One region of the Clostridium fungisolvens genome, then DNA from elsewhere that is predicted to be linked to it. Evidence: riboswitches for the same ligand, from Rfam matches in the RefSeq annotation. Region 1 holds a riboswitch; the other holds the start of a gene.
The links. A riboswitch is a leader RNA that binds a small molecule or an ion and turns the genes downstream of it on or off. The one in region 1 is predicted to bind glycine.

Region 2: linked by a shared signal. The riboswitch ahead of thrC (threonine synthase) and the one ahead of bsdtw1_RS14780 (ACT domain-containing protein) in region 1 are both predicted to bind glycine.

The regions. Positions count from the first base shown of each region.
Region 1 is NZ_BLZR01000001.1:3,340,994-3,344,211, forward strand. Features, by position in the region: gene bsdtw1_RS14770 (pyridoxal phosphate-dependent aminotransferase) at 1-100, opposite strand, end outside; gene cbiB (adenosylcobinamide-phosphate synthase CbiB) at 81-1,043, opposite strand; glycine riboswitch at 1,261-1,352, shown strand; gene bsdtw1_RS14780 (ACT domain-containing protein) at 1,662-1,931, shown strand; gene bsdtw1_RS14785 (PFL family protein) at 1,967-3,218, shown strand, end outside.
Region 2 is NZ_BLZR01000002.1:43,684-46,901, reverse strand. Features, by position in the region: gene bsdtw1_RS22625 (RHS repeat-associated core domain-containing protein) at 1-402, shown strand, start outside; gene bsdtw1_RS22620 (DUF6440 family protein) at 457-651, shown strand; glycine riboswitch at 1,118-1,209, shown strand; gene thrC (threonine synthase) at 1,364-2,845, shown strand; gene thrB (homoserine kinase) at 2,854-3,218, shown strand, end outside.

The sequences.
Region 1 (3,218 bases):
CACCTTTAAAACACTGTGGCACACCTAAAGGATTTATATTGCTACTAAAATCAATTATAGCTTTATTATGTTCATATATATTACCACCATGATATTCCACTTATAATCACTCCTTTTATTATAAAAAACGATGTAGTTGATAATATATAAGACCCATACATTAGTTTAATTGAATCTTTTATATAATCAACTTGTAAGTCCCTTTTATTGAAACCAATAGTAGGCTTCTCCACTGGTTTGCCAAAATAATAGTTAGTACCGCCTAGTTCAATTCCTAAAGCTCCAGCTACAGCTGCTTCTGGATGAGCAGAATTGGGACTTGAGTGTTTTTTTCTATCTTTCGCAAAAATAGTAGCACTATTTTTATAATCATATCTTAATATAAATGCAGCAATCACCATCATTATTCCTGTAATTCTAGCCGGTATAAAATTCACAATATCATCAAATTTAGCAGATGCCCATCCAAAGTTTAAAAACATTCCTTCTTTATATCCAACCATTGAATCCAATGTATTTACAGCCTTATAGGCCATAGCTAAAGGTGCTCCCCCTATAAACATATAAAATAAAGGAGCTATTATACCATCCGAACAGTTTTCTGATATTGTCTCTATAACTGCTTTTGCAATCTGTTTCTCATCTAGATTTTCCGTATCTCTTCCAACTATATAAGAAAGTTGTTTTCTTGCTTCAACTATATTTCCTTGCTTTAGTATCTTATATATTTTAAGCCCTTCACTTGCCAAACATTTTGCTGCTATAGTTGTCCACATTATAAAAATATTGACTATTATATATAAATAGATTGAAATACTCTTACTTATTGCAAGTATAAAATAGGTTATGCCAAAGCATAAGCATACTGTTGTTATGGTTAAAATAATACCAGCTGCCTTTAAAGCTGTATTCTTTAGTTCCATCTTCTTTACTAAATTTTGAACCAGTTTTATGTATTTTCCTATAAATCTAACTGGGTGCGGAAACCAGTATGGATCTCCTAAAATAAAATCAACTATTAATGCTATACATATACTTATCATAAACTATTCTTCCTTATTTTTATTATGATTATCGAATTAATTGACTACCTAATAATATAAAGTAGAAAATCACATAAATCGTAGCACTTTAGGTAGTATTTAGTCAATAATTAATATAAATTAGTTTTACTTATTGAAAATATAAATATTTATGATATAATCTTATTAATTTAATAATTCCGGTAGAAGGTAGCGGGATATATTTTAAACCGCTATTGGACGGAACTCTGGAGAGACTCTTTTTTGAGCACCGAAGGGGAAAGCCATTTTCATGGTGAAACTCTCAGGTAAAAGGACAGAGCATTAGAAACGTTTATGCATTTTTTGTGCATAATCCTTTTTGATATTCGATCTTCAGAGGCTAATACTAATATTAGGCTCTTTTTTACTATATAGAAAAGTATATAATTTTTCAGCTAAACTTATCAACTTAAATTGCTTTTCTATTTTTTAAGCCTAAAACAAAACTTATTCGCCTGCCTGTTTTTCCTATTTATATTTTAAAAGGCAGATGTAAACAAAGCTCACTGAAGAAGTTCGCTTCAGCGACTCTTTTATTCCCAATACATAAAACATGCACTTATTACAAAAATAAAATTATTAAGGAGAGATGGTTCTATGAGATCACTAATAACTGTTATAGGAAAGGATAAAGTAGGAATAATATATGAGGTTACTTCTGTACTAAAAGAAAGTAATGTTAATGTTTTAGATATAACTCAAACTTTGCTTGATGGATTCTTCACTATGGTAATGCTTGCAGATCTTTCAAACGCAACTATGGACTTTTCAGAACTAAAGAACGCTTTAGATACTTTAGGCACTAACTTGGATGTATCAATAAGAATTCAACAAGAAGCTCTTTTCAACTCAATGCACACTATCTAACAAATCTAAATATCATCATACTGGAGGAATTAATTTTGATAAATACTCAAAACATACTTGAAACCATAAACATGATTGAAAAAGAAAAACTTGATATCAGAACTATAACTATGGGGATTTCTCTTCTAGATTGTTGTCATAGCGATGGAAAGATATCAAGACAACTTATATATGATAAAATCACTAAGAGAGCTGAAAATCTCGTTAAAGTAGGAAATCAGCTTGAGGCTGAGTTCGGTATTCCTATTATAAATAAGAGAATAGCAGTTACACCTATTTCATTGGTGGCTCAAAGTTCTAGCGATACTAACTATGTTGAATATGCTAAAATTCTTGATAAAGCTGCAAAAGAAGTTGGAGTAAACTTTATCGGTGGTTTTTCTGCTCTAGTTCAAAAAGGTTATTCTAAGGGTGATAGAATACTAATTGATTCTATACCAGAAGCTCTAGCAGTTACTGATAAAGTGTGCGCTTCTATAAATGTTGGCTGTACTAAATCAGGAATAAATATGGATGCAGTTGCACACATGGGAGAAATAATAAAGCAAGCTGCTTATTTAACTAGAGATAGGGATTCTATTGGCTGTGCTAAACTAGTTGTATTTGCAAATGCAGTTGATGACAATCCATTTATGGCAGGAGCATATCACGGTGTAGGCGAAGCAGAAGCAATAATAAATTTAGGTATCAGTGGTCCTGGAGTTGTTAAAGCAGCTTTAGAATCAGTTAGAGGTGAATCCTTCGATGTTATGGCAGAAACAATTAAGAAAACTGCTTTTAAAATAACAAGAGCTGGTCAGCTTATAGCTCACGAAGCTTCAAGAAGATTAGATACTCCTTTTGGTATAATCGACTTATCTTTAGCTCCTACTCCAGCTGTTGGTGATTCAGTTGCAAGAATACTAGAAGAGATGGGATTAGAGAGCTGTGGTTGTCATGGAACAACTGCTGCATTAGCAATGCTAAATGATGCTGTTAAAAAAGGTGGCGTAATGGCTTCTTATCATGTTGGAGGATTAAGTGGCGCTTTCATTCCTATAAGCGAAGATGAAGGTATGATAGCAGCAGTAAAAAATGGTTCCTTAAGCATAGACAAATTAGAAGCAATGACTTGTGTATGTTCAGTTGGTCTTGACATGGTTGCTATACCAGGCGACACTCCTGCTTCTACGATTTCAGGTATAATAGCAGATGAAGCTGCTATAGGAGTTATAAATAACAAGACTACTGGAGTAAGAATTATCCCTGTATATGGAAAAACCTTAGGTGATGAAGTTGAATTTGGAG
Region 2 (3,218 bases), on a different contig from region 1:
GATGTGTCTCTAGAAAATCCAGAAGTGTTGATGACTTCAGATGCAGATGGAAACTACACTAATGCATATACTTATGGATTAGACAGAATATCAATAGATAAACTATCGCCAGATAGTGATGCTAAGACCGATACATTATTCTACTTGTACGATGGAAGAGGCAGTGTATCAGATGCGACCAATTCTTTAGGACAAGTGAGAGATAAATATAGATACGACCCATATGGACAAGTAAAGCATGGGGGCTTCTGGGGAAGTAATGCAACTCATTATGAAAACTTCTATGGATATAATGGAGAGGATTATAATAGACTTAGCGGTTTAGAATATCTAAGAGCAAGATACTATGAACCTGAAAGTGGAAGACTATTCATTTTAGTAAGCTTGAGTTTTATGGAATAATTAACATCCATAAAAGATATATTAAATAGAAATTATAAAAGGGTGGAGAATATTATGTTTGGAAATAATAAAAATGAAAAAGAAAAAAGATTTAATATTATCTCAGATGAAATGATAAATTTTATGAGTATTACTGTGGTACAAGATTCAAAGACAGGGGTTAATTATATGATAACTCAAGGTACAGAAGGTTTATCAGTTACACCTGTGCTTGACAAGGATGGGAAGATATTAATAACTGAAGTTTAGTAGGTATAGATAAGTATATAAGTTTTGAAGATTTGTTTATAAATAAAACCATGCATACAAGGAGATAGTGTTCCTGTATGCATGGTTTTTGTTGTGTATATAAAAAATTTAAATTAGATAGTCTTAGTTAACTGTTAACTTATAAGGTGTTGTAGTACTGTATGCTCCGTTATAACCTACAACCTGTATATAGTAAGTCCCAGCTGATAAGGTATCAGTTTTATTAATAGGTGGTACATCTATAGCAACGAAACATATACTAGATTATATGCTAAGGATAGATATACCATTTTATAAATAACCTCCATCCTCGATTACAAATATCCTATTGAAAACAATTAATAAAATGGTATATCTATTAAATTCATATATTTCTGACTATTTTATTGACTTGTTAGAATATTTTGATATATAATTACAATAATTTTATAGATTCGGATGAAGGTAGCGGGATTAAACCGTTATTGGACGAACCTCTGGAGAGACTCAATGGAGCACCGAAGGGGAAAGCCATAAAGATGTGGTGAAACTCTCAGGTAAAAGGACAGGGGATTTTGATATTGTATTCAGTTTAACTTTTTTAGCTTATTAAGCTTTTTTTGAGTTATTTGAATATCAAAAGCCGTATTTCCAGAGACTAAGTTTAATACTAGTCTCTTTTTGTTTATATAATACAAGAAGCGATTTAAATTACCTAAAGGGGGCTAAAATAGTGTTTTATAAAAGTACAAGGGGAAAAGAAAATTTGGTTAAAGCTTCAGAAGCTATAGTTAGGGGCATAGCTGAAGATGGAGGTTTATTTGTTCCAGAGAGCTTTCCAAGGATAGAAAAATCTTTTGATGAACTAAAAGAAATGAATTACAAGGAGTTAGCATTTTATATCTTAAAGAAATATCTTGATGATTTTTCTGATGAAGAACTTAAAGCATGCATAGATGGGGCTTATGATGAAAAGTTTGAAAATCCTCTAATAGCACCATTAAAATACGCAGGGGGAGCATATTTTTTAGAGCTTTTCCATGGAAAGACCTTAGCGTTTAAAGATATGGCTTTAAGTATACTTCCATACCTTGTTAAGACAGCAGCAAATAAAACAGGAATAGATAAGGATATAGTTATTCTTACTGCTACCTCTGGGGATACTGGTAAGGCTGCACTTGAAGGTTTTGCAAAGGTTGATGGAACTAAGATAATAGTTTTTTACCCAAAAGATGGAGTAAGTGAAATTCAAAGAAGACAGATGGTAACTCAAGAAGGGGATAACACTTTTGTCGTGGGTATAGAAGGAAATTTTGACGATGCTCAAAATGGAGTGAAAGATATATTCGGGGATGATGATTTCAATAAAGAGTTAGAGGATAAAGGATATATGCTATCTTCTGCAAACTCTATAAATATAGGAAGACTAATACCTCAAGTAGTTTACTATGTATACTCATATGTAAGTTTATTAAAAGAAGGAAAGCTTAAGGCTGGAGAAAAAATAAATGTTGTAGTACCTACAGGAAATTTTGGTAATATACTAGCTGCTTTTTATGCTAAAAATATGGGATTGCCTATAGAAAGATTTATATGTGCCTCAAATGAGAATAAGGTACTCACTGATTTTATAAATACAGGTGTTTATGATAGAAATAGAGAGTTCGTAGTTACTAATTCTCCTTCAATGGATATATTAATATCTAGTAATCTAGAGAGATTCTTATATGAGATAAGTGGTAAGGATTCAGAGTTTATAAGTAATCTTATGAGTAAATTAAAGACTGAAGGTAGATATGAAGTAAGTGAAGCTATGAAAGATAGACTTAAAGAGTTCTACGGAGACTTTGCAACAGAAGAAGAAACTGTTGAAGCAATAAGAAAAGTGTATGACTTATCAGGATATGTAATAGATACCCATACTGCTGTTGCTTATAAAGTTTTTGAAAAATATAAAAATGAAACAAAGGATGATGCTGTAACGGTAATAGCATCAACAGCTAGTCCTTTTAAGTTCCCAAGAAGTGTTAATGAAGCTCTTAATTTTGAGCAGAAAGAAGCTTCAGATTTTCAGATGGTAGAAACTCTTTCTAAGAATTTTGATATTAAGATACCTAAAGGCATATTGAACTTAGAAAGTAAACCAGTAATTCATAATGCAACATGTAATAAAGAAAATATGAGAACTGTAATTAAAGAATTTTTAGGTTTATAGGTGATGATATGGTAGAGGTTAGAGTTCCTGCAACAAGTGCAAATATAGGACCGGGGTTTGATTGTCTTGGAATAGCAGTAAAGAAATACAATAGATTTGTGGTAGAAGAAATAGAAGAAGGACTTGTTTTTGAAGGTTGCGATGAAGAGTTTAAGAACGAAGATAATTTAATATATGTAGCTATGAAAAAGTGCTTTGATAAGATTAAATATAAACCAAAAGGATTAAGTATAAAAATTGAAAGTGATATACCAGTATCGAGAGGACTTGGAAGTAGTGCAGCCTGTGTAGTTGGTGGAATATTAGCTGCAAATGAACTTGCTGGAAGTCCTTTAAGTAAAGAAGAAGTTTTAGAACTATCAGCAGAGATGGA